Regions from separate parts of the Streptomyces boninensis genome, predicted to be linked through region 2. Evidence: riboswitches for the same ligand, from Rfam matches in the RefSeq annotation. Region 2 holds a riboswitch; each other region holds the start of a gene.
The links. Region 2 has a riboswitch for thiamine pyrophosphate ahead of thiC (phosphomethylpyrimidine synthase ThiC). Riboswitches for the same ligand answer to the same signal wherever they lie in the genome.

Region 1: another riboswitch for thiamine pyrophosphate. It lies ahead of thiO (glycine oxidase ThiO); the one in region 2 lies ahead of thiC (phosphomethylpyrimidine synthase ThiC).
Region 3: another riboswitch for thiamine pyrophosphate. It lies ahead of ACNNMR_RS32460 (thiamine ABC transporter substrate-binding protein); the one in region 2 lies ahead of thiC (phosphomethylpyrimidine synthase ThiC).

Annotation. Positions count from the first base shown of each region.
Region 1 covers NZ_CP183837.1:2,254,092-2,267,106, forward strand. The annotation lists gene ACNNMR_RS10090 (phytoene desaturase family protein) at 1-1,182, shown strand, start outside; gene ACNNMR_RS10095 (hypothetical protein) at 1,204-2,151, opposite strand; gene metF (methylenetetrahydrofolate reductase [NAD(P)H]) at 2,191-3,108, opposite strand; gene thiE (thiamine phosphate synthase) at 3,168-3,785, opposite strand; gene ACNNMR_RS10110 (Rv2175c family DNA-binding protein) at 3,861-4,226, opposite strand; gene ACNNMR_RS10115 (NAD(P)/FAD-dependent oxidoreductase) at 4,320-5,546, opposite strand; gene ACNNMR_RS10120 (helix-turn-helix domain-containing protein) at 5,585-6,352, opposite strand; gene ACNNMR_RS10125 (hypothetical protein) at 6,492-6,683, opposite strand; TPP riboswitch at 6,883-6,994, shown strand; gene thiO (glycine oxidase ThiO) at 6,986-8,149, shown strand; gene thiS (sulfur carrier protein ThiS) at 8,146-8,352, shown strand; gene ACNNMR_RS10140 (thiazole synthase) at 8,363-9,169, shown strand; gene ACNNMR_RS10145 (hypothetical protein) at 9,228-9,518, shown strand; gene pknB (Stk1 family PASTA domain-containing Ser/Thr kinase) at 9,607-11,532, shown strand; gene ACNNMR_RS10155 (deoxyribonuclease IV) at 11,529-12,395, shown strand; gene ACNNMR_RS10160 (sulfite oxidase-like oxidoreductase) at 12,414-13,015, opposite strand, start outside.
Region 2 covers NZ_CP183837.1:4,972,810-4,977,631, forward strand. The annotation lists gene ACNNMR_RS22605 (cupin domain-containing protein) at 1-299, shown strand, start outside; gene ACNNMR_RS22610 (DUF5326 family protein) at 492-701, shown strand; gene ACNNMR_RS22615 (YibE/F family protein) at 724-2,148, opposite strand; TPP riboswitch at 2,204-2,340, shown strand; gene thiC (phosphomethylpyrimidine synthase ThiC) at 2,333-4,111, shown strand; gene ACNNMR_RS22625 (hypothetical protein) at 4,405-4,638, opposite strand.
Region 3 covers NZ_CP183837.1:7,085,816-7,098,830, forward strand. The annotation lists gene rlmN (23S rRNA (adenine(2503)-C(2))-methyltransferase RlmN) at 1-1,029, shown strand, start outside; TPP riboswitch at 1,066-1,174, shown strand; gene ACNNMR_RS32460 (thiamine ABC transporter substrate-binding protein) at 1,171-2,238, shown strand; gene ACNNMR_RS32465 (ABC transporter permease) at 2,271-3,881, shown strand; gene ACNNMR_RS32470 (ABC transporter ATP-binding protein) at 3,882-4,913, shown strand; gene ACNNMR_RS32475 (ABC transporter permease) at 4,942-6,168, opposite strand; gene ACNNMR_RS32480 (ABC transporter ATP-binding protein) at 6,168-6,821, opposite strand; gene ACNNMR_RS32485 (efflux RND transporter periplasmic adaptor subunit) at 6,818-7,888, opposite strand; gene ACNNMR_RS32490 (hypothetical protein) at 7,888-8,427, opposite strand; gene ACNNMR_RS32495 (response regulator transcription factor) at 8,560-9,216, shown strand; gene ACNNMR_RS32500 (sensor histidine kinase) at 9,213-10,421, shown strand; gene ACNNMR_RS32505 (hypothetical protein) at 10,657-11,079, shown strand; gene ACNNMR_RS32510 (LOG family protein) at 11,385-12,503, opposite strand; gene ACNNMR_RS32515 (hypothetical protein) at 12,607-13,015, opposite strand, start outside.

The sequences.
Region 1 (13,015 bases), 2.7 Mb from region 2:
ACCGGCGACCGCTGGGCGGCGATGCTCGGCCGCGGCCGCGCCGCCTGGGACGCCACCCGCCGCCCGCTGCTGGAGGAGCCCCTCGCCGCCGACTGGCGCGCGGCGGGCCTCGGCGACGACCCGTACCCGCCGGTGACCGGCCGCCGCGGCCTGCTCCGCCGCCGCCACCAGCAGCGCTCCCGGCGGCTGGCGGAGATCGGCGAGCACGAGCTCGCCGACCCGCGGCTGGCCGCGCTGCTGGAGAGCCAGGCCCTCGCCCACGGCTTCGACCCGCGCACCGCGCCCGCGAGCGCGGCCGTGCTGCCGTACATGGAGCAGACCTTCGGCGCCTGGTACGTGCACGGCGGCATCCGTGCCCTGGCCACCGCCGTGTACGAGCGCTGCCTCGAACGCCGCGTCAGCTTCACCTTCGACGCACCCGTCGCCGCCCTGGTCCGCAAGGAGGACGGGGTCGCCGGCCTGGAGCTCGCCGACGGCACCGTGGTGGACGCGGACGCCGTCGTCGCCGGGGTCTCCCCCGGCCGGCTCGACGCGCTGGGCGCCGAGGACGCGGCCGACGACCCCGGCGATCAAGGCTCAGAGCCGGAAGCGGACGCGCAAGTAGGGATGCCCGGCCGCGTGGTCGTCTGCCTCGCCCTGCACGGCACCCGCCCCGCCGACGCCGCGCACCGCACCGTCGTGCACACCCCCGACCGCGCCGCCGAACTGGACTGGATCTTCCGCCGCGGCCCGCTGACCACGGCCGCCCCGACCGTGACCGTGCTACGTCCCGACGACCCCACCCAGCGCCCGGACGACGACCACGAGGCGGTGACCCTCACCGCGACCGCCCCCGACTGGAACTGGTCGGAGCCGGGCGTGGCCGAGGACTTCGCCGACCGCATGCAACAGGCTGCCGCAGCCGCGCTGCCGGGCCTTGCGGAAAGGATCCTGTGGCGCGAGGTCCGCACCCCCGCCGACACGGAGGCGGAGACGGGCGCGGGCGGCGGCGCCGTGCCGGGGCCCGCGCTGGCGGGCGCCCGCGGCGCCTATCTGGTGCAGCGGAACGCGACCCGGCTGCCGGGCCTGTACGCGGTGGGCGGCTGGTCGCACCCGGGCGGCGGGCTGGCGCACGCGGGGATGTCGGGGACGCTGGTCGCCGGGCTGATCACGGAAGGCGCGGATTTCCGCGGCTCTCAATAGGCGCAATGCAGGCCGCGCGCCTCAGTACCGGTACTGCTGCTCCTCATATCCGGTCCCCTGCACCGGGTACTGCCCGCTGTCGTCCCGCTGCTGCGGCACCCAGGCGCCGTTCGGGTCGTACGCCGGCGGGGGCGGGGTCGCCTGGTAGGACGAGTCGTAGCCCTGGGCCGCGTACTGGCCGGTGTCGTAGCCGTAGCCGTTGGTGTCGTAGCCCGTCGGGGCGGCGTCGTAATAGCCCGGGGTGGCGTATTCGGTGCCCGAGTACGGGTCGCTGTAGCCCTGGTCGTACGAGCCCGTGGTGGCGTACTGACCGGTGTCGTAGCCCTGGACGGCGTACTGACCGGTGTCATAGCCCGCGTCATAGCCGGCCCCGGCGAGCGTCCCGTGGCTGCCCGTGTCGTACGCGCCGCTGTACTGGTCGTAGCCGGTGGACTCGGCCGGATAGTCCTGCGGTCCGGTGCCGAAGGCCGAGAACTCCGCGGTCTGGTCGATCATCTGAGGCTGAAGCTGCTGCGGCGGCTGCTGCGGCTGCGGGCTCTCATAGCCATCGCCCTGGTAGCCCGACAGCTCGCTGTACGGGTTCTGGTGCGCCGCGTCGGGGTCGGTGCCGAACTCGTCGTCGTACCGGCCGCCGGGTCCGGGCCCGTACGCGGGCTCCGGCTCGTACTCCTCCTCGGGCGGGCGGCGCCGCATCGGCGGGCGGCCGGGGCCGCCGCGGATGGCCCAGCCGGCGTCGTAGCCCTGCCGGTAGGAGAGCGTGACCTTGACCTGGCCGATGCCGAAGACGATCACGCCGAGGCCGATTATGGGCACCGACGCCTGCAGCACCCCGAGCACGACGCCGAGGAAGCCGAAGAAGGCCAGCAGCCGCCACCGCAGCCGGGCCTTGTACTGCAGCAGCACCTCGCCGAGCAGCCAGAGCGCGACAATGCCGAACGCGATGTAGAGGGCGATCCACATCAGGCTCATTTCTGGGCCCCTCTTCCGCCGCTGATCCGGCTGGTTGGGTCAGGACTGCGGGTGCAGTCCGAGGTTCTCGTAGATCTCCAGCGTCGCCGTGGAGTGGTTCATCGTAATGAAGTGCAGTCCGGGGACTCCCTCGGCCCGCAGCCGCTCGCAGAGCTTCGTCGCGTACTCGATGCCAATGGAGCGTACTGCCGCCGCGTCGTCTTTGACCGCGAGAATGCGATCCGCGAGGTCCTGGGGGAACGGCGAGTTGCTCAGCTGTGCGAATCGCTCGATCTGGGTGACCTTGGTCACCGGCATGATCTCCGGGATGATTGGCACCTCGCAGCCGGTCGCGGCGACGCGATCGCGCAGGCTGAGATACTCCTCGGCGGTATAGAAGATCTGGGTGATCGCGTAATCGGCGCCCGCGCGGCACTTCTCCACGAAGTACCGGATGTCCGATTCCCAGTCCGTCGAACGCGGGTGCTTATTGGTAAACGCGGCGACGCCGACGCAGAAGTCGCCGGATTCCTTGATCAATTCGACGAGTTCGGCGGCATACGTCACACCCTCCGGGTGCGTGATCCACTCGCCGTTGGGGTCGCCGGGCGGGTCGCCGCGGACCGCGAACATGTTCCGGATCCCGGCGTCGGCGTACTGCCCGATGACATTCCGCAGCTCGGCCACGGAGTGATTGACCGCGGTGAGGTGCGCGACCGGCGTGATCGTCGTGTCGGTGGCGATGCGCTCGGTCGCCCGGACCGTGCCGTCCCGGGAGGAGCCCCCGGCCCCGTACGTCACCGAGACGAAGGTCGGGCTGACCGCCTCGATGCGCCGGATGGCGTTCCAGAGCGTCCGCTCGCCCTTGGGTGTCTTGGGTGCGAAGAACTCGAAGGAATACGACTGCTCTCCGGAGGCGAGCAGCTCACGAACGGTGCGCGCTCGATCGGTCCTGGTGGAAGCGATGCCGTGGGCCATACGGGGCAGGTTAACCGCCGGTCACCTCCAGCCCCAACAGGCCGAGGCGATATGCCCGATTATTGAGACAGCCGCTTGGCGAATTCGGCGGCCGCGGCGCCCGGGTCGTCGGCGTCCGTGATGGCCCGTACGACCACGACTCGCCGCGCCCCGGCGTCCAGCACCTGGTCGAGATTCCCCAGGTCGATCCCGCCGATGGCGAACCACGGCCGGTCGGTGCCGAGCGCGGCCGCGTACCGGACGAGGTCGAGGCCGGGCGCATGCCGCCCCGGCTTGGTGGGTGTGGGCCAGCAGGGCCCGACGCAGAAGTAGTCCACCCCCGGCTCGACGGCCGCCGCCGAGACCTGCGCCTCGTCGTGCGTGGACCGCCCGATGACGACCTGGTCACCCAGGATCGCCCGAGCGTGCGGTACGGGCAGGTCGCCCTGCCCGAGGTGCAGCACGTCGGCGCCGATGGCATGTGCCACATCGGCGCGATCGTTTACGGACAGCAGCCGCCCGTGTCGCCGGCAGGCGTCCGCGAAGACCTCGAGGAGCTCCAGCTCCTCGCGCGCTTCCAGCGTCTTGTCCCGCAGCTGTACGGCCTCCACGCCCGCGGCCAGCACCGCGTCGAGGAAGTCCGGCAGATCCCCCTGCGCCTTCCTGGCATCGGTACACAGATAAAGCCGCGCGTCCACGAACGAACCCCTCCCCGGTGCGGGCGTACGGGCCCCACGGACCCGTACGCCCCTGTCAATCAACCAGCCGTGACCCTACACAGCCAGCGCCTGAGCCCTGCGCTTCACCTCCGTGCCGCGGTTCTCCCGCAGGGCCTGCACCGGGGTGCCGGGCAGGGTCGGGTCCTCGGTGAAGAGCCACTCCAGGGCCTCTTCGTCCGTGAAGCCGTCGTCCCGCAGGAGCGTCAGCGTGCCGACGAGCCCCTTGATGATCTTCTCTTCGCCGATGAACTCGGCCGGCACCATCAGCGCGCGGTTCTCACCGCGCCGGACGGCGATGAGCTGGCCCTCCTTGACCAGCTGCCGGACCCGGGTCACTTCGACGTCGAGCTTCTCGGCGATGTCGGGGAGGGTGAGCCAGGTAGGCACGAGAGCATCGATTTTTGCGTCAATCTCGGTCACATGGACAAGCCTGCCATCCCGGACCGACGTCCGGAATGGGGCGCAGCCATTGGAGCGGTCCTGGCAGCGGTCGGGCAGCCGTCCTGGCAGCGCTCAGGCCAGTGCCGACTTCAGCGGTGTCCCCGGGTCCGCGGCCTTGGCCGGATCGAGTCGGGCGCCCTTGTCGATCAGCCGCCGGCCCTGCGCCAGGTCCCGCGGCCGCCCCACGGCCAGCAGCGCGACGAGGGCGCCGGCCCGGAGCCAGCACACGGACCAGGCGGCGGCCTGCGGGTCGCCGCGCCAGACCAGCTCGTCGGCGGCGGCGTGATGACCTGCGTATTGGACAAATCGCCCGAACTGCTCGGACCAGAAATACGGCACCGGGTCGTACGCGACGCCCGTCGGATCCGCGCAGCAGTCCGCGATGACATTGGCGGCCACGGTGCGCGGCCCCTGGAGGGCGTTGTCCCAGTGGTGGATGAGCAGCCGCTCCCCGTACCGGGCGGAGGGGAAGGAGGCGCAGTCGCCGACGGCGTACACCTCGGGCACGGACGCCCGCAGCCGGTCGTCGGCGAGGACCGACCCGTCGGCGCCGAGCTCGACCCCGGAGTCGGCGAGCCAGCCGGTGGCGGGCCTGGCCCCGATGCCGACGACGACGGCGTCGGCGGCGATCCGCCGCCCGTCGTCGAGGCGGACGGTGCCGGGCTCGACTCTCTCCACCCGTGCGCCGGTGATCAGCGCGGCCCCGCTGTCGGCGTACCAGCGCGCCATCGGCGCGGCGACCTCGGCGGGCAGCGCCCCCGCCAGCGGCCGGTCGGCGGCCTCGACGACGGTGACGGCACATCCGGCCTCGCGCGCCGCGGTGGCGAATTCGGCGCCGATCCACCCGGCCCCGACCACGACGATGTCGTGCTTCGCGGCGAGCACGGGCCGCAGCCGCTCGGCGTCATCGAGGGTGCGCAGGAGATGCACCCCCGGCACCCCCTCGACACCCGCCAGCCTGCTGGGCTCCGCCCCGGTGGCGATGACCAGGGTGTCGTACGGCACCGGCCCGCCCTCGGTCCGCAGCTCCTTCGCCGCGCCGTCGAGCCCGGAGACGTGGACGCCGAGCCGCAGCTCGACCCCGAGGGAGGCGAAGTCGACGTCCAGCGCCGAGTCCTCCGCCTTCCCCAGCAACACGGCCTTGGACAGCGGCGGCCTGTCGTACGGCTGATGAGGCTCGGCACCGATGATCGTGACCGGCCCCTGCCAGCCCTCCTCCCGCAGCGCGACAGCCGTCTGCACGCCGGCCATCCCCGCACCGACGATGACGCAGCGCTGCGCTTGTGTTCGATGGCTCACGCGATCACCTTAGCGGTGGGCGATGGCCGGGGTCCGGGTCAGCGGCTCAGTCGCTCCCAGTCGCGGTGGTCCTTGGCCAGCTGCCACAGCTCGCGCATGGCCTCCTGATCGCCGCCGCACTCACCGGCCCAGCGCTCCACCACCTCCCAGCGCGGGAAGCGGTCGCCGGTCATCACCCGCGACAGATAGCCCGGCGACACCCGCACCCGGCGCCCCATCCAGCGCAGCGACGCGCCGGAGTCCCGCTGCAGCATCGACAGCTCGGCGGCCAGCCGGTGGGCGGGCGACTGGCGGCTCGGGTTGCCGGTGGCGCGCGGGGCCGGGCTCGGCCAGCGGCCGTCGGGGGCCGGGATGAACGGGCGGCGGGCGCCCCGGGCGCGGCGCAGCTGCTCGTCGGCGGAGCCGGGCGGGTAGCGGCGGCGGGCGCTGTCCGGGGCTAGGTCGAGCACCCGGGCGATGGTCTTCCACGGCACGTTGTTGCCCCTGGCCTCGTCCACCAGACCGGCGGTGAGCGCTTCGAGCTGCTCCTTCAGCCGGGTCGCCAGGAGCAGCGGGCGGGCGGTGGCCGCCTCACGCTGGTGCAGGACGCGCAGCTCCCGCAGCCCGTCCTCGATGTCGTGGATCATCTCGGTGACGCTCGGCCCCGTCCGCTCCGGGGCCGCCGCCGGGCCCCGGGAGCGGCGCCGGTGGGCGGCCTGGCGGCAGCGGACGCTGCAGTACTGGGCGGGGCGGCCGCGGGCCGCCGGCGGCGGCAGGAACTCCTGGCAGTGGCGGCAGGTGAGCCCGACAGGCCCTGGATAGGTCATACGGCACTTCCCCTCGTCCGCCGGCCGCGACGAAACGAATTCCGTTCTGCCGCGGGCCGGAACGAAACGGCCAATCCTGTCTGTTGCGCTGCGACGAAAGGCCCGGCCCCGCGAGCGCTCCGCGAGGCCGGGCCGCGGGTCAGCCGACGCCGGCCGCGCGCACCGCCAGCGGAGCGAAGGCGCAGGCAGCGCCCAGCAGCGCGAGCAGCACGCGCGCCCGGAGGCGCTCGGCCGGAATCGCGTTGATCAGCACAACCGGTGTCCTGTGCAGCGCGATAAAGCCCGCGAAGCGCGGAGTTGACCGGTAAACGGCCGGCTTGACCAGGGACACGCGGCGGCGCTGCCGCGTGCGCTGCCGCCTAAGGTTGAAGCGGGATAAGCCCATACGGGCCTCCTGCATGGGGCCCGCGCTCGCTCAACGTAGCCTCACGGTCACGGCCGCGGCATTTTTGCCCAGCCCCGTCGGGTGGCATATGCCAAAGCCGTCAAAGGATCTCCCACTTTTGCTATGCGTTAGCCTGGCGCTGGAAAAGCGCCATCGCGGGAGCCCGGACGCACCGGGCTGAGAGGGGGGCTGTCGGCCCCCGACCGTACGAACCTGATCCGGGTCATGCCGGCGAAGGGAGGGGCTGAATGCCCGTGCATACGCAAGCTGATGTCCTCGTGGTCGGCGGGGGTGTCATCGGTCTGGCCACGGCGTGGCGGGCCGCGCAGCGAGGTCTTACCGCCGCCGTGGTCGACCCTGATCCGGCCCGGCACGGGGCGGCCAATGTCGCCGCCGGGATGCTCGCGGCCGTCACCGAGCTGCATTACGGGGAGCAGGAGCTGCTCGCCCTCAATCTCGAATCCGCGCGCCGCTACGAGGCGTTCGCGGGTGAGCTCCACGACGCCACCGGGCACGAGCTCGGCTACCGGCCCTGCGGCACCCTCGCCGTCGCCCTCGACGCCGACGACCGCGCGCACCTGCGCGAACTGCACGACTTCCAGCGGCAGCTGGGCCTCGAATCCGCCTGGCTGCAAGGCCGCGAGTGCCGCCGCCTGGAACCCATGCTGGCGCCGGGCGTACGGGGCGGGCTGCGGGTCGACGGCGATCACCAGGTCGACCCGCGGCGGCTGGTCGGCGCGCTGCTGGTCGCCTGCGAGCGCGCCGGGGTGCGCTTCCACCGGCGGCAGGCCGCCCGGCTCGTCGTCGAGCGGGACCGCGCCACGGGCGCCGTACTCGACGACGGGACCCGCCTCACCGCCGACCGGACCGTCCTCGCCGCCGGCAGCCACAGCGGGCAGCTCCCCGGCCTCCCGGACGCGGTCCGGCCCGCGGTCCGGCCCGTGAAGGGCCAGGTCCTGCGCCTGCGGATGCCGGCATCGGACTACGGGCCCTTCCTCTCCCGCACCGTCCGCGCCGTCGTCCGCGGCTCGCACATCTACCTGGTGCCGCGCGCCGACGGCGAGCTCGTCATCGGCGCCACGAGCGAGGAGCTCGGCTACGACACCACCGTCACCGCGGGCGGCGTCTACGAGCTGCTGCGCGACGCGCACGCCCTCGTCCCCGGGCTGACCGAGCTGCCGCTGACCGAGACCAGCGCCGGGCTCCGCCCCGTATCGCCGGACAACGGCCCCCTCCTCGGCCCCACCGCCCTCCCGGGCCTGCACCACGCCACCGGCCACGGCCGCAATGGCGTGCTGCTCACGCCGGTCACCGCCGATGTCATGGCGCACGCCCTCGAAGAGGGCGAGCTGCCGCCCGAAGCCCGGCCCTTCTCCGCCCAGCGCTTCGCCAAGGAGCTGACGCACGCATGACGACCCGCATCTCCGTCAACGGCGAGCCCCGCGAGCTCGCCGCGGACACCACCCTCGAAGACCTCGTCACCACCCTCACCAAGGCCCCGAAGGGCGTCGCCGCGGCGGTCAACGAGGCCGTGGTCCCCCGCGGGCAGTGGCCCGCCACCCCCCTCGCCGACGGCGATCGCGTCGAGGTCCTCACCGCAGTCCAGGGAGGCTGATCCGCAAGCCATGGCAGACGACCTTCTCACCATCGCCGGCACGGCCTTCTCCTCCCGGCTCATCATGGGTACGGGCGGTGCCCCCAGCCTCGACATCCTGGAGCGCGCCCTGGTCGCGTCCGGTACGGAGCTGACCACCGTCGCGATGCGCCGCCTCGACCCCGGAGTGCAGGGCTCGGTCCTGTCCGTACTCGACAAGCACGGCATCCGCGTCCTGCCGAACACGGCCGGTTGCTACACCGCGGGCGAGGCGGTCCTCACGGCGCGCCTGGCCCGGGAGGCGCTGGGCACGGACTGGGTGAAGCTGGAGGTGATCGCGGACGAGCACACCCTGCTCCCCGACCCGATCGAGCTGGTGGACGCGGCGGAGACGCTGGTCGACGACGGCTTCACGGTCCTCCCGTACACGAACGACGACCCCGTCCTCGCCCAGAAGCTCCAGGACGCCGGCTGCGCCGCGATCATGCCCCTCGGCTCCCCCATCGGGTCGGGCCTCGGCATCCGCAACCCGCACAACTTCCAGCTCATCACGGAACGGGCCGAGGTCCCGGTGATCCTGGACGCAGGCGCGGGCACGGCCTCCGACGCCGCCCTGGCCATGGAACTCGGCTGCGCGGCGGTCATGCTCGCCTCAGCGGTGACGCGCGCCAAGGAACCGGTCCTGATGGCCGAAGCCATGCGCCACGCCGTAGACGCCGGCCGCCTGGCCCACCGCGCGGGCCGCATCCCCCGCCGCCACTACGCCGAAGCCTCGTCCCCGACCACCGGCACCGCCCGCCTGGACCCGGAGCGCCCGGCTTTCCAGGACGCCCGGTGAGCATGGGCTGAGGGCGGCTCGCGTGGCGGGTGCCGGCGCCGCGCCCTAGCGTGGCGATGTGACCGCCACCCAGCACGAGACCTTCGTGACCACTCCCGTACAGAACGTGTGGGCCGCGCTCACCGAGCCCGCGTACCGGGAGCGCTGGTACGGGGACGGGGAGATTGCCGTCGAGGTCGAGGAGCCGATGCGGACCTTCGCCTTTCGGACCGGGGACGGGCTGGTCGGGTTTACGTTGCAGATCGGGCCCGGAGGGACCCGCGTCGTGCTGCGGGAGACTGAGCGCAGCCCGCGGGACTGGGAGGCGGCGCTCGCCGAGATCGCCGGGGTCGCCCGGTCGCTGGACTGACCCGCGGGCGTCACCGTTCCGCTGCAGAACCGCACCTACCTGCACCGACCGGGCGGGCACCGGTCGTATGGGACGTAGAATCCGACCCGTGGATACGACCCTGCAGGACCCGCTGGTCGGCCGCACGCTGGACGGCCGCTATCGCGTCGACGCGCGCATCGCCGTCGGCGGCATGGCCACGGTCTACCGGGCTGTCGACACCCGCCTCGACCGCGTGCTGGCGCTGAAGGTGATGCACCCGGCGCTCGCCGCCGACGGCTCCTTCGTCGACCGCTTCATCCGCGAGGCCAAGTCCGTCGCCGCCCTCGCCCACCCGAATGTGGTGGGGGTCTACGACCAGGGCACCGACGGCACGTACGTCTATCTGGCGATGGAATACGTCGCCGGCTGCACCCTCCGCGACGTGCTGCGCGAGCGCGGCGCCCTGCAGCCGCGCGCCGCCCTCGACATCCTCGAACCGGTGCTCGCCGCCCTCGGCGCCGCCCACCGGGCCGGCCTCGTGCACCGCGACATGAAGCCGGAGAACGTCCTGATCGGCGACGACGGCCGCGTCAAGGTCGCCGACTTCGGCCTGGTCAGGGCCGTGAACACGCACACCACCTCGTCCACGGGCTCGGTCCTCGGCACGGTCTCCTACCTCGCCCCCGAGCAGATAGAGCACGGCGTCGCCACACCCCGCGTCGACGTCTACGCCTGCGGCGTACTCCTCTACGAGATGCTCACCGGCTCCAAGCCGCACGCCGGCGAATCCCCCGCCCAGGTTCTCTACCAGCACCTCCACGAGGAGGTCGGGCTGCCGTCCGAGCTGGTCCCCGACCTGGCCGCCGAGCTCGACGGCCTGGTGCTGGCCGCGGCCGCCCGCGACCCCGAGCGCCGCCCCGCGGACGCCGTGGAGCTGCTGTCGAAGGCCCGCTCCGCCCGCTCCGCGCTCAGCAACGCCCAGCTCGACGCCGTACCCCCGCAGGCCATCACCGTCGCGGAGGACGGCCACGACGACACCGGCGACCGCACCAGCGTGCTGCCCAGCCAGGCGGTCGCGCAGGCCCAGCAGGCGGAGCTGAACCGCACCAGCGTCATGCAGGTGCCCCCGCCGCCCCCGGTGAACGAGCCCGGCAACCCGCCACCGCAGCCGCCGCCCCCGCGCCGCGGCCCCCGCCGCTCCCTGATCGCCCTGGTCGCGGCCCTGCTGCTGCTCGGCGTCGGCACGGGCGTCTGGTACATCAACTCGGGCCAGTTCACCAAGGTCCCGGCGGTCCTGAAGATGACCGAGGCCAAGGCCGAGAAGGAGCTGCAGGCCCGGGACCTGGAGTCGGACACGAAGCAGGCCTTCAGCAGCACCGTCGAGCGCGGCCGCGTCATCTCCACCGACCCCGGGGTCGGGCAGCGCATCCGCCAGGGCGGCACCGTAACGCTCACCATCTCCAAGGGCCCCGAGAACGTCGCGGTGCCCGACCTGGAGGGCAAGGAGCTGAAGGAAGCCAAGCGGCTGCTCCAGGAGCGCGGGCTGCAGCCGGGCTCGATCACCCGGGAGCCGCACGACCAGTACCGCAAGGGCGTCGTCATCTCCACCGGCGTCCCCTCCGGCGAGATGCGCCGCTCCGGTACGGCCATCCCGCTGATCGTCAGCAAGGGCCAGCCCATCGAGGTGCCGGACGTGATCGGCGACGACGAGGGCGACGCCCGCGAGGAGCTGGAAGAGGCCGGCTTCAAGGTCGTCGTCAAGCCCGGCCGGGTCTTCTCCGACGAGGACGACGGCACAGTCGCCAAGCAGACGCCCGCCGGGGAGGCGCAGAGCGTCGAGGGCGAGACGGTCACCCTGACCATCTCCAAGGGCCAGGACCTGGTCGACGTCCCCGACGTCGAGGGCCTGGGCGAGGACGAGGCCAAGCAGCAGCTCGAGGACGCCGGCTTCAAGGTCAACGTCAACGGTGTCTTCTTCGGCGACACGGTGTGGCGGGTCGACCCCGATGACGAGGCGCCGCGGGGCAGCGAGATCACGATCTGGACGCGATGACTGCGAGTACTTCCCTGCGTAACCCCGTGGGCAGCCACGTTCCCGTCGCCGGCGGGCTGGCCGCCAAGGGGCTCGGCTATGCGCGCGAGATCGGCGCCGAGATGGTGCAGGTCTTCGTCGCGAATCCGCGGGGGTGGGCGACGCCTCCCGGGGATCCGGCGCAGGACGAGCTCTTCCGCGCGCGGTGCGAGGCGGAGTCGATTCCGGCGTACGTCCATGCCCCGTACCTGATCAATCTCGGGTCGCACAGCGCGGATACGGCGGCGAAGTCGGTGGCGTCGCTGCGGCACTCGCTGCGGCGGGGCCGGGAGATCGGCGCGCTCGGGGTCGTAGTCCATACGGGCTCCGCGACCGGCGGGCGCAGCCGGGAGACGGCCCTCGCACAGGTGCGGGAGCTGGTGCTGCCGGTGCTGGACGAGCTGCCGGACGACGGTCCTGAGCTGCTGCTGGAGCCGACCGCGGGGCAGGGATTCTCGCTGTGCTCGCTCGTCGAGGATCTCGGGCCGTATCTCGACGTCCTCGACCGCCATCCGCGGGTCGGGGTCTGCCTGGATACGTGCCACGCCTTCGCCGCCGGGCATGACTTCGCCTCGGCCGGCGGGGCCAAGGCGCTGCTGGACGAGCTGGTGGAGGTCGCGGGCGAGGGGCGGCTGCAGCTCGTCCACGCGAATGACTCCAAGGCGGGGGCGGGCTCGCGGCTGGACCGGCACGAGAACATCGGCAAGGGCGCGATCGGCGCCGCCGCCTTCGGCGAGCTGCTCGCCCACCCCGCGATGGCCGGCGTCCCGGTGACCATCGAGACCCCCGGCGGCACGGAGGGGCACGCCGGGGACGTGGCGCTGCTGCAGTCCCTCCGGCCCTGATGGGCTCTTAGACCGGCCCTAGAGCTCCGGCCCGTCCCCCGGCTCCTCCTGGTACGAGTAACGCTGCTCCTGCCACGGGTCGCCGATGTTGTGATAGCCGCGCTCCTCCCAGAAGCCGCGGCGGTCGGCGGTCATGTATTCCACGCCGCGGACCCACTTCGGGCCCTTCCAGGCGTAGAGGTGGGGCACCACCAGGCGGGCCGGGAAGCCGTGTTCCGCGGTGAGGAGTTCGCCGTCCTTGTGGGTGGCGAAGATGACCTGGTCCGCGGCGAAGTCGGCGATACGGAGATTCGAGCTGAAGCCGTACTCCGCCCACACCATCACGTGCGTGACGTCGTCGGCCGGCGGGGCCGCCTCCAGGACCGTACGGGCGAGGACGCCGCCCCATTCGGCCCCGAGCATGGAGAACTTCGTGACGCAGTGCAGATCGGCGACCACCGTGTCGTACGGGAGGGCGGCGAATTCGTCGTGGTTCCAGCAGTGCTTATCGGCGTCCGCGGTGGCGCCGAAGACCCGGAACTCCCAGCGGTCCGGCTTGAATCGGGGCACCGGGCCGTAGTGTGTGACCGGCCAGCCGCGCTGCAGCCGCTGACCCGGGGGAAGCGTCTCCGTGTCCCCTT
Region 2 (4,822 bases):
ACGAGCTGGAGGCGGAGCGCCGCGCGAATGACGGAGCGTACCTGCAGTTCATCCGCGAGCGGAACATGTCCGTCGGCCTGTACGCGCTCAACGCCGGATCGGGCGATCCGCAGCAGCCACATGGCCAGGACGAGGTCTATGTGGTGATGTCCGGCCGGGCCTCGCTCACCGTGGGGAACGAGACCACGCAGGTCTCCCGGGGCAGCGTCGTGCATGTGGCGGCGGGGACGCCGCACAAGTTCCACCACATCAGCGAGGACCTGCGGGTGCTGGTGGTGTTCTCGCCGCCGGAGGGCTGAGCGCGGGCCCCTGAGCCCGCTCACCAAGGGGATGCTTATCAGGGTTCGCCTCGGGGTCGGGTCCGGGGAGGACCGGGGCTGCGGGCACTCCCGCCGGGCAGGGGCGCGTCCTAGCATCGAGTTATAGGGGCAGAGGCCCCACCACCCGAACAATCCGGGTGTGATGCAGCGAAGCAGGAGTCAACCGTGTCTGTGAGTGAGGTCACCAAGGGGCTGCCCTGGTGGGTGAAGTGGGTTGCGATCCCCATCGTGGCCTTTGTCGCCTTCATCAGCCTGATAGGCCTGATCAAGTGGATCGTCGGCATCATCTTCTCGGTGCTGGTGTTCGCCGTCGTCGTGGCGGGGCTGGTCTTTGTCGTACGGAAGTTCAGCTCGTCGTCGGACTCGCGGAGCGACTGGTAGCCGCTCCGCCCCCGGCCCAGCGTCAGCGCTTCCGGCGCCGGCCCCGTCCGCCTCTGCGCGGCGGGGCTGTCGGCGGTGCGGGGGCGTTCGGGGGCGCGGGATAGCCGTCGGCGGGATAGCCGCCGCCCATTCCCGGCCCGGGCGCCGCGGGCGCCGACGCCGCCACCTCTCCATCCCGGTCCGCCGACACCACCAGCGCGGCAAGCGCCGTCGTCAGCGGCACCGACAGCACCAGACCGATCGACCCGACCAGCGTCCGTACGATCTCCTCCGCCACGAACTCGCTCGTGGCCACCGTCCCCGTGCCCACCTTGGCGACCGAGAAGAGCAGCAGCAGCGGCAAGGCCGCACCCGCGTACGCCAGCACCAGCGTGTTCACCACGGACGCGATGTGATCGCGGCCGATGCGCATCGCGGATCCGTACAACTCCCGCCAGTGCGCCGCCGGATTGGCCTGCTTCAGCTCCCAGACCGCCGACGTCTGCGTCACCGTCACATCGTCGAGCACGCCCAGCGACCCGATCAGCACCCCAGCCAGCAGCAGGCCGCTCATCTGGATGTCCGGGAACAGATCGTGGATGGTGCCGGTCGTCTCCTCCGTATTGCCGGTCAGCTTCGACCAGCCGATGAAGAATGAGCCCAGCACCCCGATCACCACGAGCGACACCAGGGTGCCCAGCGCCGCCACCGATGTTCTGGCATTGACGCCATGGCACATATACAGCGCGATCAGCATGATCGCGCTGCCCCCGACCACCGCGACCAGCAGCGGATTCGACCCCCGCAGGATCGCCGGCAGGATGAACTCGATCAGGATCAGAAAGCTGATCCCCAGCGCCACCAGGGCGAACATCCCGCGCAGCCGCCCGACCAGCACCACCGCCAGCGCGAACAGCCCGGCGAGCACCCCCATCGGCACATCGCGCACCACGTCCACGACGCCGAACTGGACCTCCTCCGGCGCCTTGGGCTCGTACGACACCACCAGCTCCTGGCCGAGGTCGAGCCGGCGGGAGGCGTCGGGCGTGACGATCTGCTCGAAGGTACGGCCCTTGAGCTTGCCGCCGCTGATCACCTCGATGGTGGCCCGTTCGCACGTGTCGTCCTTCTTCGGCTTCGGCTCCCCGGGCGTGTCACCCCCGGAACCGCCGCCGCCCTCCCCGGCGCCCGGGTCGACCGGGTTCTGCAGCCCGGCCCCGACCTCGGAGCACTTCACCTCCTCGATCTTCGTCACGCGCCCCGTCTCGCGCTGCTGATCGAAGCCGACCCCGCTGTGCTTCCCGCCGGGCGGCCCGCCGGGCCACAGCGCGATCATCCCGGCCACCACGGCGACCGCGAACGGGATCAACACCGCCGCGATCACCCGCCGCAGGTGGTGCGAGGCGGGCCGGGCGGGCTCGTGATCATGGCTGTGCGAGTGGCTGTGCGAGTGGGTCACGGGGCGCATCATTCCAGGGCCCCCTTTCGGGGCGGCGCACCCACCGGCTAGCGTGAGGGTCAACCTTTGCAATCGCGGGAGCTCGGAGCACCGGGCTGAGAGGGCGCTGACGCCGGATCCAAGAGGGATCCGCGACCGCTGCGTCGACCGCCGAACCTGTTACCGGGTAATGCCGGCGTAGGGAGTGGGTCTCATGACCTCGCAGGATGCACGCACGCCTGAAAACGCGCAGACCGAGCAGCAGATCGGCTGGCACAAGGGCTATCTCACCGGATCGCGCCCCGACCTCCAGGTCGGGGTCCGGCGGGTGCACCTCACCAACGGCAAGGCCGTGACGCTGTACGACACCTCGGGTCCGTACACCGACCCGGACGTCACCACCGACGTCCGCCGCGGCCTCGCCCCCCTCCGCGAGAACTGGATCATCGCTCGCGGCGACACCGAGGACTATGCGGGGCGCGAGCTGCGCCCCGAAGACGACGGCATCAAGCACACATCGCCGCGCGGCGGCCTCCGCAACCTGGACGCGGTCTTCCCAGGCCGCCCCCGGCAGCCGCGCCGCGGCCGCACCGGCGAGCCGGTGACGCAGCTCGCGTACGCGCGCCGGGGCGAGATCACGGCGGAGATGCAGTACGTCGCGATCCGCGAGAACGTGACGGCCGAGTTCGTACGCGACGAGATCGCCGCGGGCCGCGCCGTCCTCCCGGCCAACGTCAACCACCCCGAGATCGAGCCGATGATCATCGGCAAGAACTTCCTGGTGAAGGTCAACGCCAACATCGGCAACTCGGCGGTGACCTCCTCCATCGAGGAGGAGGTGGAGAAGATGACCTGGGCGACCCGCTGGGGCGCCGACACGGTCATGGACCTCTCGACGGGCCGCAACATCCACACCACTCGGGAATGGGTCCTCCGCAACTCCCCCGTCCCGATCGGCACGGTCCCCCTCTACCAGGCCCTGGAAAAGGTCGACGGCCGGGCGGAAGACCTCACCTGGGAGATCTACAAGGACACGATCATCGAGCAGGCCGAGCAGGGCGTCGACTACATGACGGTCCACGCGGGCGTCCTCCTCCGCTACGTCCCGCTGACCGCCCGCCGCAAGACCGGCATCGTCTCCCGCGGCGGCTCGATCATGGCGGCGTGGTGCCTGGCACACCACAAGGAGTCGTTCCTCTACGAGAACTTCGCCGAGCTCTGCGACATCCTCGCTTCCTACGACGTCACCTTCTCCCTCGGCGACGGCCTCCGCCCGGGCTCCATCGCGGACGCCAACGACGAGGCGCAGTTCGCGGAGCTGCGCACGCTCGGCGAGCTGAACCGGATCGCCAAGTCGCACGGCGTGCAGACCATGATCGAGGGCCCGGGCCACGTCCCGATGCACAAGATCAAGGAGAACGTGGACCTGCAGCAGGAGATCTGCGAGGAAGCCCCGTTCTACACGCTCGGCCCGCTGGCGACCGACATCGCGCCCGCGTACGACCACATCACGTCCGGCATCGGCGCCGCGATGATCGCGTGGTGGGGCACGGCCATGCTCTGCTACGTAACACCGAAGGAGCACCTCGGCCTCCCGGACCGCGACGACGTGAAGACCGGCGTCATCACGTACAAAATCGCGGCCCACGCCGCCGACCTGGCCAAGGGCCACCCCGGTGCCCAGGACTGGGACGACGCCCTCTCGGACGCCCGCTTCGAGTTCCGCTGGGAAGACCAGTTCAACCTGGCCCTCGACCCGGACACCGCCCGCGAATTCCACGACGAAACCCTCCCGGCGGAGCCGGCGAAGACCGCGCACTTCTGCTCGATGTGCGGCCCGAAATTCTGCTCGATGAAGATTAGTCGAAGCATCACAGAGCAGTTCGGCGGCGACGCGGACGCCACCCGGGAGGAGATCGAGGCTGGGATGCTGGAGAAGTCAAAGGAGTTCGCGGCGGCTGGCAACCGCGTCTACCTACCGCTTGCGGATTGACGACCTAGCCAGGTCCGGTGAGGTAGCCCAGCCGCGACGGGATGGGCTACCTGACTGACCTTGCCAGTGCTGACCTCATTCAAGGTCGTCTGACCAACCCGAAGTGCGTTAACACTGGTATCGTTCTTCTCGTCGTTAGTGGGTCCCACTAGTACCTGCGAACGAAGACGGGCCCGGCCCCGGCGGCATCCAGGACCAGGCCCCTCCGTCAGTTCATGAGCCCAGCCGTCCTTATCGCGGCTGGGCTCAACTGTTGAGCCTGGCAGCCGTCCGGCCGTTCTCACGCGTGCCTCCTACAGGAGGAACTGACCCATGCAGGCGATGATCGCCACAAGCAACGCCACGAGCCCGATTCCAACCTGCCACTTCTCAGGGCTGGTCCACCGTTGGCTCGGCTTACCCGTGTCGGGGTTCACCACCGTCTTCACCCCCTTCTCCGTGCCAGAGCCCTGGATCTCAGGGCTCTTCGCCGATAGCCGGAGCGGCTCCGGCGAGTTCGAGAGAGGAGCGAGTGAAGCGATGGACATCTTACAAGTGAGGTGACCTTAAGGTGCCGACCTCAATGAGCGCGCATGCGGGCCTAGTTGTCGCCCTTCCCGTTATCCATGACGTTGAGGTCGGCCAAGAAGCAACCAAGAAGCGCAAATTGCGGGAAGGCTGGCGATGATGGACTACCGCGCTACCTGCGCGAACGTTCAACTCCTTTCAGCT
Region 3 (13,015 bases), 2.1 Mb from region 2:
CCCGCCGAGCGCAAGGAGGCGGTGGCGGAGCTCGGTGAGAAGCCGTTCCGCGCCAAGCAGCTCTCGCAGCACTATTTCGCGCGGTACGCCACGGACCCCGAGCAGTGGACCGACATCCCGGCCGGTTCGCGGGCGAAGCTCGCCGAGGGGCTCTTCCCCGAGCTGATGACGGTCGTACGGCATCTGAGCTGCGACAACGACACCACCCGCAAGACGCTGTGGAAGATGACCGACGGCACCCTGGTCGAGTCCGTGCTGATGCGCTACCCGGACCGGGTCACCATGTGCATCAGCTCGCAGGCCGGCTGCGGCATGAACTGCCCGTTCTGCGCGACCGGGCAGGCCGGGCTGACCCGTAATCTCTCCACCGCCGAGATCGTCCACCAGGTCATGGACGGGATGCGGGCGCTCAGGGACGGGGAGGTCCCGGGCGGTCCTGCCCGCCTCTCCAACATCGTCTTCATGGGCATGGGCGAGCCGCTCGCCAACTACAACCGCGTCCTCGGCGCCATCCGCCGCCTCACGGACCCGGAGCCGGACGGCCTCGGGCTGTCGCAGCGCGGCATCACGGTCTCCACGGTGGGGCTGGTCCCGGCGATTAATCGACTTGCCGACGAGGGCCTGAAGTGCCGCCTCGCCGTCTCCCTGCACGCCCCCGACGACGAGCTGCGCGACGAGCTGGTGCCCGTCAACACCCGGTGGAAGGTCCGCGAGGTTCTGGACGCCGCCTGGGGGTACGCGGAGCAGTCCGGGCGCCGGGTGTCCATCGAGTACGCCCTCATCCGGGACATCAATGACCAGGCCTGGCGCGGCGACCGCCTCGGCCGGCTGCTCAAGGGCAAGCGGGTGCACGTCAACCTCATCCCGCTGAACCCGACCCCCGGCTCGAAGTGGACCGCCTCCCGGCCGGAGGACGAGAAGGCCTTCGTCGCGGCCATCGAGGCCCACGGCGTGCCCGTGACCGTACGGGACACCCGCGGCCAGGAGATCGAGGGGGCGTGCGGCCAGCTGGCGGCCGCTGAGCGCTGACGCTGGTCAGGGCACTGGTACGGTACTTTCGTACAAATATTCCGGCAGGGGAGCGCGGACACGCGCTGAGAGTGCGGCAGGACGGCCGCAGACCCTCTGAACCTCGCCCAGATCATGCTGGGTAGGAAGCCTGGTGCACACATGAAGCACATCCGTATCGCCGCAGCCTGCGCCGTGGCGCTCGGCCTCACGGCCGCCGTCGCCGGGTGCGGCTCGTCCGGCGGGTCTGGCGGCTCCGGCGACTCCAAGACCGTCACCCTCGTCACCCACGACTCCTTCGCCATTTCGAAGCCCGTGCAGAAGGAGTTCGAGAAGGAGTCCGGCCTCAAGCTGAAGATCCTCAAGGGCAAGGACGCGGGCTCCGCCGTCAACCAGGCGATCCTCAGCAAGGACAACCCCCAGGGCGACGTCTTCTTCGGCATCGACAACACGCTGCTGTCCCGCGGCCTCGACCAGGGCCTCTTCCAGCCGTACGAGGCCAAGGGCCTGGACAAGGTCCCGGGCGCGCTCCAGCTCGACAAGGACAAGCACCGCGCGACGCCGGTCGACTACGGCGACATCTGCGTCAACTACGACCGCAAGTACTTCGCCGACAAGAAGCTCGACCCGCCGAAGACCTTCGCGGACCTCGTCAAGCCGCAGTACAAGAACCTCCTCGTCACCGAGAACGCGGCCACCTCGTCCCCCGGCCTCGGCTTCCTGCTCGGCACCGCCGCGCAGTACGGCGACGACGGCTGGGAGTCGTACTGGAAGAAGCTCAAGGCCAACGGCGTGCAGGTGGTCGACGGCTGGGAGCAGGCGTACTACGAGAACTTCTCCGGCGCGGGCAAGGGCGACAAGCCCCTGGTCGTCTCGTACGCCTCCTCGCCGCCGGCCGGCGTGCTGGAGCTGAAGCCACAGCCCAAGGAGGCGCCGACCGGCGTCGCCACCGGGACCTGCTTCCGGCAGATCGAGTTCGCCGGGCTGCTCAGCAACGCGGGGAACGCCGAGGGCGGCAAGAAGCTCATCGACTTCCTGGTGGGCAAGTCCTTCCAGGAGGACATGCCGCTGCAGATGTTCGTGAACCCGGCGCGCGAGGATGCCAAGCTGCCCGAGGTGTACACGAAGTACGGCGAGAAGATCGACGATCCGCAGACCCTCGCCCCGGAGAAGATCACCGAGAACCGGGAACAGTGGATCAAGACGTGGACCTCGCAGGTCGTCAAGTAGCGCGCAGAAGGGCGCTGGCCCGGCTCGGCCTCATGGCCGTGCCGGTCGCGTTCTTCGCGCTCTTCTTCGCGTATCCGGTCGGCGCCATCGTCGCCCGTGGGCTGCACGAGGGCGGGACCTGGCAGTTCGGCCGGATCGGGGAGGTGGCCGGGGACCCGGCCATCCTGTCGGTGCTGTGGTTCACGGCCTGGCAGGCGGCGGCCTCCACCGCGCTCACCCTCCTGATCGCGCTCCCCGGCGCGTACGTCTTCGCGCGCTTCGACTTCCCCGGCAAGCAGCTGCTGCGCGCCGTCGTGACCATCCCCTTCGTGCTGCCGACGGTGGTCGTCGGCTCCGCGTTCCTTGCGCTGGTCGGGCGGGGCGGGCTGCTCGACGAGGCGTGGGGCGTACGGCTGGACACCACGGTCTGGGCGATCCTCCTCGCGCACGTCTTCTTCAACTACGCCGTCGTCGTACGGACCGTGGGCGGGCTGTGGGCGCAGCTCGACCCGCGGCAGGAGGAGGCGGCGCGGGTGCTGGGCGCGGGCCGGTTTGCGGCCTGGCGGCGGGTGACGCTGCCGGCGTTGTTGCCCGCGGTGGCCGCCGCGGCGCTGATGACGTTCCTCTTCACCTTCACCTCCTTCGGCGTGATCCAGATCCTCGGTGGCCCGTACTACGCCACGCTGGAAGTGGAGATCTACCGCCAGACCGCCGACTTTCTCGACCTGCCGGCGGCGGCCGTGCTCACCCTGGTGCAGTTCGCGGCGGTGGCGGCGATCCTCGCGCTGCACGCGTGGACGGTGCGGCGGCGGGAGACGGCGCTGACGCTCGTGGACCCGAAGCTGACCGCGCGGCCGCCGCGCGGCTTGCGGCAGCGGGCGCTGCTGGCCGGGGTGCTGGCGTCGATCGGGCTGCTGCTGGTGCTGCCGCTCGCGGTGCTGGTGGAGCGGTCGTTCGCGGGCCCCGACGGGCACGGCTTGGTCTTCTACGAGGCGCTGACCAAGGTGAATGCGGACTCCACCTTCCTTGTCCCGCCGCTGGAGGCGCTGCGGAATTCCCTGCAGTACGGGGTGGCGGCGACGGCGATCGCGCTGGTGGTCGGTGGCCTCGCGGCGGCCGCGGTGACCCGGCGGGCCGGCCGCCTGGTCCGCGGCTTCGACGCGCTGCTGATGCTGCCGCTGGGCACCAGCGCCGTGACCGTCGGCTTCGGCTTCCTGATCTCCCTGGACAAGCCCCCGCTCGACCTGCGCTCCTCGTGGATCCTGGTGCCGCTGGCCCAGGCGCTGGTGGCGGTCCCCTTCGTCGTACGGACCATGCTCCCGGTGCTGCGCGCCATCGACGACCGGCTGCGCGAGGCCGCCGCCGTGCTCGGCGCATCGCCGTGGCGGGTCTGGCGGGAGGTCGACCTACCGCTCGTACGGCGGGCGCTGCTGGTCGCGGCGGGCTTCGCCTTTGCGATCTCGCTGGGCGAGTTCGGGGCGACGGTGTTCATTGCGAGGGCCGATACCCCGACGCTGCCGGTGGCGGTGGCGCGGCTGCTGGGGCGCGCCGGGGAGCTCAACTACGGGCAGGCGATGGCGCTGTCCACGATCCTCATGGTGGTGTGCGCGGTGGCGCTGCTGGCGCTTGAGCGCGTGCGTGTCGATAAGTCGGGTGAGTTCTAGATGCTGCAGCTGGACGACGTAACGGTCCGCTTCGGGGACCACCGGGCGCTGGATTCCGTATCGCTGGAGGTGGCGGAGCACGAGACGGTGTGCGTGCTCGGGCCGTCCGGGAGCGGGAAGTCGACGCTGCTGCGGGTGGTGGCGGGGCTGCAGCCGGTCGACGCGGGGCGGGTGCGGCTGGAGGGCCGTGACCTGGCCGGGGTGCCGGTGCACCGGCGGGAGGTGGGGCTGATGTTCCAGGACCACCAGCTCTTCCCGCAGCGGGATGTGGCGGGGAATGTGGCCTTCGGGCTCGAGATGCACGGGACGGCCCGTAAGGCGGCCGCGGAACGGGTCGCCGAACTCCTCGACTTGGTCGGCCTCCCCGGCGCGGGCCGACGCGCGATCGCCACCCTCTCCGGCGGCGAACAGCAGCGCGTCGCCCTCGCCCGCGCCCTGGCCCCGGGCCCGCGCCTGCTGATGCTCGACGAGCCCCTGGGACAGCTGGACCGCTCGCTGCGGGAGCGCCTGGTGGTGGAGCTGCGGCAGCTCTTCGCCCGGCTGGGGACGACGGTGCTGGCGGTCACGCACGACCAGGGGGAGGCCTTCGCGCTGGCGGACCGGGTGGTGGTGATGCGCGACGGGCGCATCGCGCAGCAGGGGACGCCGGTGGAGGTGTGGGAGCGTCCGGCGGACGAATTCGTGGCCCGTTTCCTGGGCTTCGCGAATGTCGTACCGGCGACGATCCACGGGGACGTGGCGGATACGGAGTGGGGGAAGGTCCCGGTGCCGGCTGGGGCGGTGCAGGGCGAGGCGCCGCTCCTGATCCGCCCCACGGGCGTGTATCTGGACGCCGCTCCCGACGAAGGACTCAAGTGCACCGTCGAGGGCCGCACTTTCCGCGGCGACCACGTGGTCGTCCTCCTCCGCCCGGAACACGGCCCGCCGCTGGAGGCGGCGTGCGCGCTCCGGGATGCCCCGGAGGTGGGGGAGACGGTGTCGGTCGGCTTCTCGGCGGCGGACGTGGTGGCGCTGAGCACTGCCCCTGGCTGAGCACGACAGTTTCGCCGTCGCTGCGCGGTCAGGGTGTCGACAACGCCTCCGTCGGTGACAGCCTCGCCGCCCGTATCGCCGGATACAGCCCCGCCAGCGCGCCGATCAGCAGCGTCGCCCCCACGCCGCCCGCCGCCGCCCAGGGCGGGACCACCGTCGGCCAGGACTGGTACAGGGCGTACGACGCCGTTACCGCCGTGCCCAGGACTGCGCCGCCCAGGCCGCCCAGTGCGGACAGCAGGAGCGACTCCGACAGGAACTGGAGGCGGATCTGGCCCCTCGTCGCGCCCAGCGACCTGCGGAGGCCGATTTCCGGGCGGCGTTCGAGGACTGAGATCACCATCGTGTTCGCCACCCCTACGCCGCCCACCAGCAGCGCCACCGCGCCCAGGCCCAGCAGCAGGCCCGTGAAGGCCTCGCCCGCGGCCTTCTTTGCCGCCAGGGCGTCCGAGGGCCGCGAGACCTCGACCTCGTTCGGGGCCTCTGGGTTCGCCGTCGCGCCCAGGACCGACTGGACTGCGGGGACCTGGGTGTCCAACGACCTGGTGTAGATCGTCGTGGCGTGGCCGTCGAAGCCCAGGCGGTCCTTCGCCGCCGTCCAGCCGACCAGGGCGGCCGTATCCAACTCCGGGGCGAGCGGGGCCTTTTCCAGTACGCCGATCACGGTGAACCACTCGCCGTCGATCAGCACCCGCACCTGCCCGTCGGCCCGCCCCACCCCCAGCCGCTCCGCCGCCGACGCCCCCAGCACCACCGCTGGATAGCGGCTCGTCGCCCCGTTCAGCCACGCCCCCGAGCGCATCCCCGCGCCCACCGCCCCGCGCAGGTCCGTGCGGGCCGCGTACACCGTGATGCCGCCCGTCTCGGCCTCCGGGATGCGGTCGTTGCGGTAGACGTTCGCGTCGTCCAGCTTTCCCACCGCCGATACGGACCGCACCGGGCCGATCCGCCCCACCATCGACTCCGCACGCGCCGGCAGCTGCGCCGTATCGCCGCCGAGTGTCGAACCGGGCGTCACCGTCAGCAGGTTGGTGCCCAGCGCGTCCAGCGCCCGGTCCAGATCCGCCCGCGAGGACGACGAGATGCCGACCACCGCCACCATCGCCGCGATGCCGATCGCGATCCCGAGCGCCGACAGCACGGCTCGCAGCGGGCGCGTGCGCAGGCCCACCGCGCCGGTCTTCAGGACGTCGGCCGGGCGCAGCCGGGCGGGGCGCAGATGCTTGAGGTCCGGCTTCAGGTCCGTAGCCGACATCACTCCGCCACCCGCCCGTCCCGCATCCGCACCTGCCGCGGCAGGCTCGCCGCCAGCTCCCGCTCGTGGGTGATGATCACGACCGTCGTGCCGCCTGCGTGCAGCTCCAGCAGCAGATCCAGCACCTCCGCCCCGGACGCCGAGTCCAGCGCCCCCGTCGGCTCGTCCGCGAGCAGCAGCGGCGGATCCCCTGCCACCGCCCGCGCGATCGCCACCCGCTGCCGCTCGCCGCCGGACAGCTCGTGCGGTCGGTGCGCCATCCGCGGCCCGAGCCCGACCCGGCGCAGCACGCTCTCCGCCCGCCGCCTTCGCTCCGCGGCCCGCAGGCCCGTATAGAGCAGGCCGTCGGCGACGTTGTCCACCGCCGACGTCCCCGCCGCCAGGTGGAACTGCTGGAAGACGAAGCCGATCCGCCGCGCCCGCAGCGCCGACAGCTTCGCGTCCGAGAGCGACCCGACCTCGCATCCCTCGATACGGACCCGGCCCGCAGTCGGCCGGTCCAGCGTGCCGAGTACGTGCAGCATCGTCGACTTCCCCGACCCCGACGGGCCCGTAATGCCCACCAGTTCGCCGCGCTCAATCTCCAGCGATACGGCATCGAGCGCCGTCACCCCGCCCGGATACGTCTTCGTCACATCCCGCAGCGCGATCACTTCGGCGTCCCCACCTTCATGCCCTCGGCGAGGCCGTCCCCGGATATCTCCACCCGGCCGTCCGCGAACAGGCCCGGCGTGACGGGCACATACCGCGACTCGCCGCCCTTGACGACCTCCACCCCGAAGCCGCCTTCCGCCAGCGCGACCAGCGCCGCGACGGGGACGGTGAGGACGTCCTTGCGGGTGCCGGCCGTGAAGGCGACGTCCACCGCGGCCTGTCCGTATCCGGCAGCCGCCTTACGGGCCGCCTTGCCCGGCAGCGCGACCTCCACCTTCACCTTCGTCTCCGCCGGGCGCTCGCCCTCCGCCGGCTCCAGCACCGTGGACACCTTCGCGATCTTCCCGGTCACGGTGCGGCCGTCCGGCAGCCGCACCTCCACCTCTTTGCCCTTCTTCGCCAGCCGCTGGTCGTCGGTGTCCAGCTCGACGGTGACGGCTTTCGCGGTGCCGGTGTAGGACAGCACCTTCTGGCCGGGGGCGGTGGCCCCGCCCGCCGTCCCCGCCACGCTGTCGATACGGACCTCGCCCGGCGCGAACACCACCCGGCCCAGGTCCACCGTCCCGGTCTCCTTCAGACCGAGGTCCTCCTGCCAGGACTTCACCGCCGTGGCCGTGGCGGTGGAGTACTCGTCGTCGACCGTGAAGCCCGTATAGCCGAGGGTCCGCAGATTCGACTCCAGCTGCCGCACGTCCCGGCCCTCGCTGCCCGTCTTCAGGGCGCGGTACGCGGGCGTGGACCCGTACAGCAGCAGCACCGGCTCGTCGTCCGCCCGGAACAGGGCCTGGCCGCGCCGTACCCGGTCGCCCGCGGCCGGCAGCGCCGTGAGGGTGCCGGGGCGGCGGGCGGCGAGCTCGGTGGCGGTGCCGTAGCCGAGTTCGCCGTCGGCGGTCTCGGTGTCCTTGAGGGTCTGCCGTGCGACCGTGGCGGTGGCGGGCGGCAGCGCGTCCCCGGTCCCCGCCGTGCCGGGGGAGCTGCCGCCCAGTCCGAGGGTGGCGGCGGTGACGGCGCCGCCCGTCACCAGCACCGCCACCGTCATCGCGGCCTTGGCCGCGCGTCCGGCCATCAGCCGGGTTCCGAGTTCAGCTCGCCGCCCTTGCCCTGCAGATGGGCGCACTTCTTCTCGGCGGACTTGAAGTCGGGGTCCTCCATGATCTCGCCGCGGATCTGCAGGCCGTTGCCCTTCGGGTCGGGGAAGGCCTCGACGCCGTTCTTGCGCATGCACTGCGAGTACTTGCGCATCTGGGCCTCCGCCTTGGGGTCCATCGTGGGCCGCCCGCCCTGGGCGCCGGGGTCGTACTTGCGGCACGCCGCCATCGCCTTGTCGACATCGGCCTTGGTCAGCTTCATGCCGGGGCCCGCTTTGATGTCGAGCTTCACGCCCTCGCCGGGTTTCGGGTCGTCGACGTCGAGGCCGTGCTTGCGCAGGCACTTGGCGAAGGCCTGCGCCATCTCGTCCGGGTCCTTGCTCGGGGACGCGCTCTCGCCGCCGCCCTTGCCGTCACCGGCGGAGGCCACGCCGTTGCTGCCGCCGCCACCGCCCCCGCAGCCGGCCAATACGACGGCCAGGGCGAGCAGCGCGCCGGAAGTTCTCCACGCGGTCATCGCTTCAGCTCCTTTGTCTCGCGTACGAGCCGATGCAACGCCGCGCGGCGTTTCCCGGCCGTTTCCGCCGAGCCCTTACGGCGAGGAAACGACCGCTGCGGCACGCTGCAGCCGAGGGGGAAGGAGGCCGCCATGCGCGTGCTGGTGGTGGAGGACGAGCCGCTGCTCGCCGATGCGATCGCGGAGTGGCTGCGGGACGAGACGCACGCCGTGGATGTGGCGTACGACGGGACGGCAGCCCTGGAACGTACCGGAGTGAACGACTACGACGTCGTCGTGCTCGACCGCGATCTGCCGGGCATCCACGGCGACGACGTATGCCGCGAGCTCGCCGCCGCGGGCGCCGAGGCGCGCGTGCTGATGCTGACGGCCGCGGCCGCCGTCACCGACCGGGTCGCGGGGCTGACGCTGGGCGCGGACGACTACCTCACCAAGCCGTTCGCCTTCCCCGAGCTGGCCGCCCGGGTCCTCGCCCTCGGCCGCCGCGCCCGCCCGGCCGCGCCGCCCGTGCTCACCCGCGCCGGCATCACGCTCGACCCCGCCCGCCGGGAGGTCTTCCGCGAAGGGGCGTATGTGCCGCTGTCCCGCAAGGAGTTCGCGGTGCTCGCCGAGCTGCTGCGGGCCGGCGGGGCCGCCGTATCCGCCGAGCAGCTGCTGGAGAAGGCGTGGGACGAGCACGCCGACCCCTTCACCGGCGCCGTCCGGCTCGCGGTGCTGAAGCTGCGCCGCAAACTCGGCGAGCCGCCGGTCGTGGAGACCGTCACGGGAGTGGGGTACCGGATCGCATGAGCCTGCGCACCCGCCTGACGCTGATCTACGGCGGCCTCTTCCTGGCCGCCGGGGTCGTGCTGCTCGCCGTGACGTACGCGCTGTTCAGTCAGCAGCTGGAGGCCGGGAAGTCCGGCTCGATCGAGTCCACCCACATCGGCGCCGCCCCCACCGACGAGCCGGGCAAGCCGCAGGTGGAGGGGGTCCAGAAGAAGGTCTTCGAGGCGGCCCGCGACGACGTCCGCGACGCCGCCACCACGTCCCTCATCACCCAGGGCGGCCTCGCGCTGCTGGTGGTGGGCGCGGCCGCGGCCGGGTTCGGCTGGCTGGTCGCGGGGCGGGTGCTGGCGCCGATGCATCGCGTTACGGACACGGCCCGCCGCATAGCCGCAGCCCCCGCCGCCGATCGGGGGCTGCACGAACGTATCGCCCTGAAGGGCCCGAAGGACGAGGTCAAAGAGCTCGCCGACTCCTTCGACACGATGGTCGAGCGGCTTGACCACTCCTTCGACGGCCAGCGCCGCTTCATCGCCAATGCCTCGCACGAGCTCCGTACGCCACTCACGGTCGGCCGCGCCATGGTGGAGCTGGCGATGAACCGCCGCTCGGCGTCCGACGACGTCAAGCAGCTCGGCGAGGGCCTGATGCAGATCAACTCCCGGCACGAGCGGCTGATCACTGGCCTGCTGCTCCTGGCCACCTCCGAGAACGAGGTCACCGAGCGCCGCCCGGTCGACCTCGCGGACGTGGCGGAGCACGTGGCCGGGCAGGCCGCGGCCGAGGCGCGGGCGGCGGGGGTCGCGGTCACCGCGAAGGCGGGCGAGGCGCCGACGACGGGCGACGCGCTGCTCCTTGAGCGTCTGGTGCACAACCTCGTGGAGAACGGCATCCGCCACAACACCGGCGGCGACGCCGGCTGGGTCGAGGTGACCACGGGCGTCCGTCCGGACGGCGCCGCGGAGCTGCGGGTCACCAACTCCGGCCGGGTGGTGCCGCCGTACGAGGTCCCGGCGCTCTTTGAGCCCTTCCGCCGGCTCGCCCCTGACCGGCCGCTGACGACCAAGGGCGCGGGGCTCGGCCTGTCGATCGTACGGGCGGTGGCCCGCGCCCACGACGGCGATGTGACCGCGCTGCCGCGGACCGGCGGCGGGCTGGTGGTGACGGTCTGCCTGCCGCCGCGCCCTGACCTGATTTCGGCCGGGGCCACGGCCGTTGGGGCGGCCTGAGGCAGCAGGGCGCGGCTTGACAGGCATCGTGCGACTGCGGACACGACCATGGCCGTTATAGACATGATTGGCCTGATCTCATCCTAATCGCCAAGCTAGTTCGCCTCTTTATCGGCCATATCGCCTAAGCCTGAGAAGACCAAAAAGGTCTGTTACGAGGTGATCTGAAGCCGCCTAGTGTGAGGGCGCTCCACTAGAACGAATCCCCACACAACCGTTCTCACCTGGAGATTTCATGGCGATCCTGAACGACGGCGAATACCTGATCAAGAACCCCGAGGCGGACCTCTACGTCGATCTGTTCAACTCCAGTACCGAGCCGAACTCCCCGATCGTCAGCTTTCCGCTGACCAAGGAGCCCAACCAGAAGTGGCGGTTCGCGACGGTCAACGGCCTCAACGAGTTCATCATCAACAGCTCGGTGAGCGACGCGGCCTTCCTCGGCCTCAGCATCATCCGCATCTTCCCGCCGCGGATCGCGGTCCAGCCGACGCCGCTGCCGTGGTCGATAGAGCCGGTGGGTGAAGGGCAGTTCCGCATCGCCTTCCCGTACGCGGACGGCGTGGTGTCGGTGTCGGAGCCCAAGGCCGGCGCGCAGCTCATCAACATGCCCTTCGAGGGCAGCCCGATGCAGATGTGGCAGTTCGTCCAGTCCTGATCTACCGCAGCAGCACCGGTCGCGGTCATGCCCTCTGGTCGGGCGTGGCCGCGATCGGCTTAACAAAAAGGAACGCCCCGATGGCGCATGCTTGCCGGGTCTTCGCCGATGGAAGGGACCAGGACCATGTCAGGACTGCTGCCGGGCGTCGCAAAGGCGGTGCTCGCCGTGGGGGCGGTCATGCTGCTGCTGTGGTTCCAGTCCGCGGCGGCGGGGGCCTGCGGGGCGGTGGTGTTCGTGGCGGCGGCGGGGTACGCGACCGTGCGCGGCCTGGTGCGCCGGGAGCGGGTGGGGCCGTCTGCCGCTCAGCCCGCCGCTGACAACCTCGCCAGCGCCGCCGGGACCTCGCGGACCTCGTCCACGAGCGCGATCCGGTGCTCCATCGAGCGGCCCCTCGCCAGCGACGTGAGGAGCTGCCAGGCGGGGAGCCGCTCCGTCCAGTGCTCGCGGTCGACCAGGATCATGGGGACCGGTTCGCCGCGGGACTCGTAGTAGTTCGGCGTCGCCGCGTCGAAGATCTCCTGGACGGTGCCTGCCGCGCCGGGGAGGAAGACGACGCCCGCGTTGGAGCGGGCCAGCAGGCCGTCTTCGCGGGTGGCGTTGGCGAAGTACTTGGCGATGTGGCCCGCGAAGGCGTTCGGCGGCTCATGTCCGTAGAACCACGTCGGGATGCCGACCGAGTCGCCGCCGCCGGGCCAGCGCTCGCGGACGGCGAAGGCGGCGTGCGCCCAGTCGCTGATGCTCGGGTCAAAGCCGGGGACCTTGCCTACGAGGGCGAGGGCGTCGTCGAGCATCTCGTCGTCGAAGGGGGCGGCGTATGCGCCGAGGTTCGCCGCCTCCATCGCGCCGGGCCCGCCGCCGGTGGCGACGGTGTAGCCCTCGCGGGCGAGCTGGCGGCCGAGGCGGACGGCGGCGGCGTACGCCTCCGTGCCGCGCTTCAGGGCGTGGCCGCCCATGACGCCCACGACGCGCTTGCCGTCGAGGAGTTCACCCAGGGCGTCGGACATGTGGTCGTCGTGGATGGAACGCAGCATCGACGCGAAGATGTCGCCGTCGTGCTTGGTCTGCTGGAACCAGGAATACGAGAGCGAGTCCGGGGTCGATCCGTAGCCGGTGCCGAGGCCTTCGAAGAGCTCTTCCGGGGTGTAGAGCAGGCCGCGATACGGGTCGAACGGCAGATGCGGCACTGGCGGGAAGACGAGGGCGCCCTGGGCGCGGATGTGGGCGGCGGCCTTGGGCTGCAGCCGGCAACCCAGGAAGACGGCGTCGGTGGCGTCGGCGGTGAGCAGGGCGTCGGTGCGCGCGGGGTCCGTCAGGTCCAGCCCTTGGAGGCGGAAGCCGCGCAGGGACCGGTCCTTGATGACCTGGTCGAACTCGTCGAGCGTCTCGATCTCGTCAGGTGAAGTAGGCACGCCGCCCACCATAAGGGGCCCCTCTCGGGGGCAGGCGTCCCGCATGGCGGGACGGGTGGGCCCGGACGTTTCCGGCGGCCGCCGACGCGGCTTGCTCCGAGCGGGACTTGCCGCGTCAGCGCAGCGGCAGGGCTGCCAGTTGAGCGACGAGCGCGGACAGCGGGGCGAAGACGGTCAGGAGCGCGGCTGCTCGCAGGGCGGCCGCACCTCGTAGGACGCGGGGGGAGGCGCCCAAGCGCAGCAGCGCCGCCGTCGTATGCTCGCGGGCCTTCTTCGTCTCCAGGGACGCCGTCACCACCGTGGCCACCGCGCAGGCCACCACCAAGCCCGCCCCCAGCGCCGTGATCGGGCCCAGCGCCACCCGGCCGGAGGCCTGCTCCGGCAAGGTCAGGGCGACCAGGATGCCCGCAAGCACCGCGCACAGAGCGCCCAGCGGGCGGCCGATCCGGCGGGACTCCTCCTGCAGGACCCTTCCTGCGAGCAGACGCAGCGGGCCGGGGCGCAAGGCGGACAGCACGCGGCCG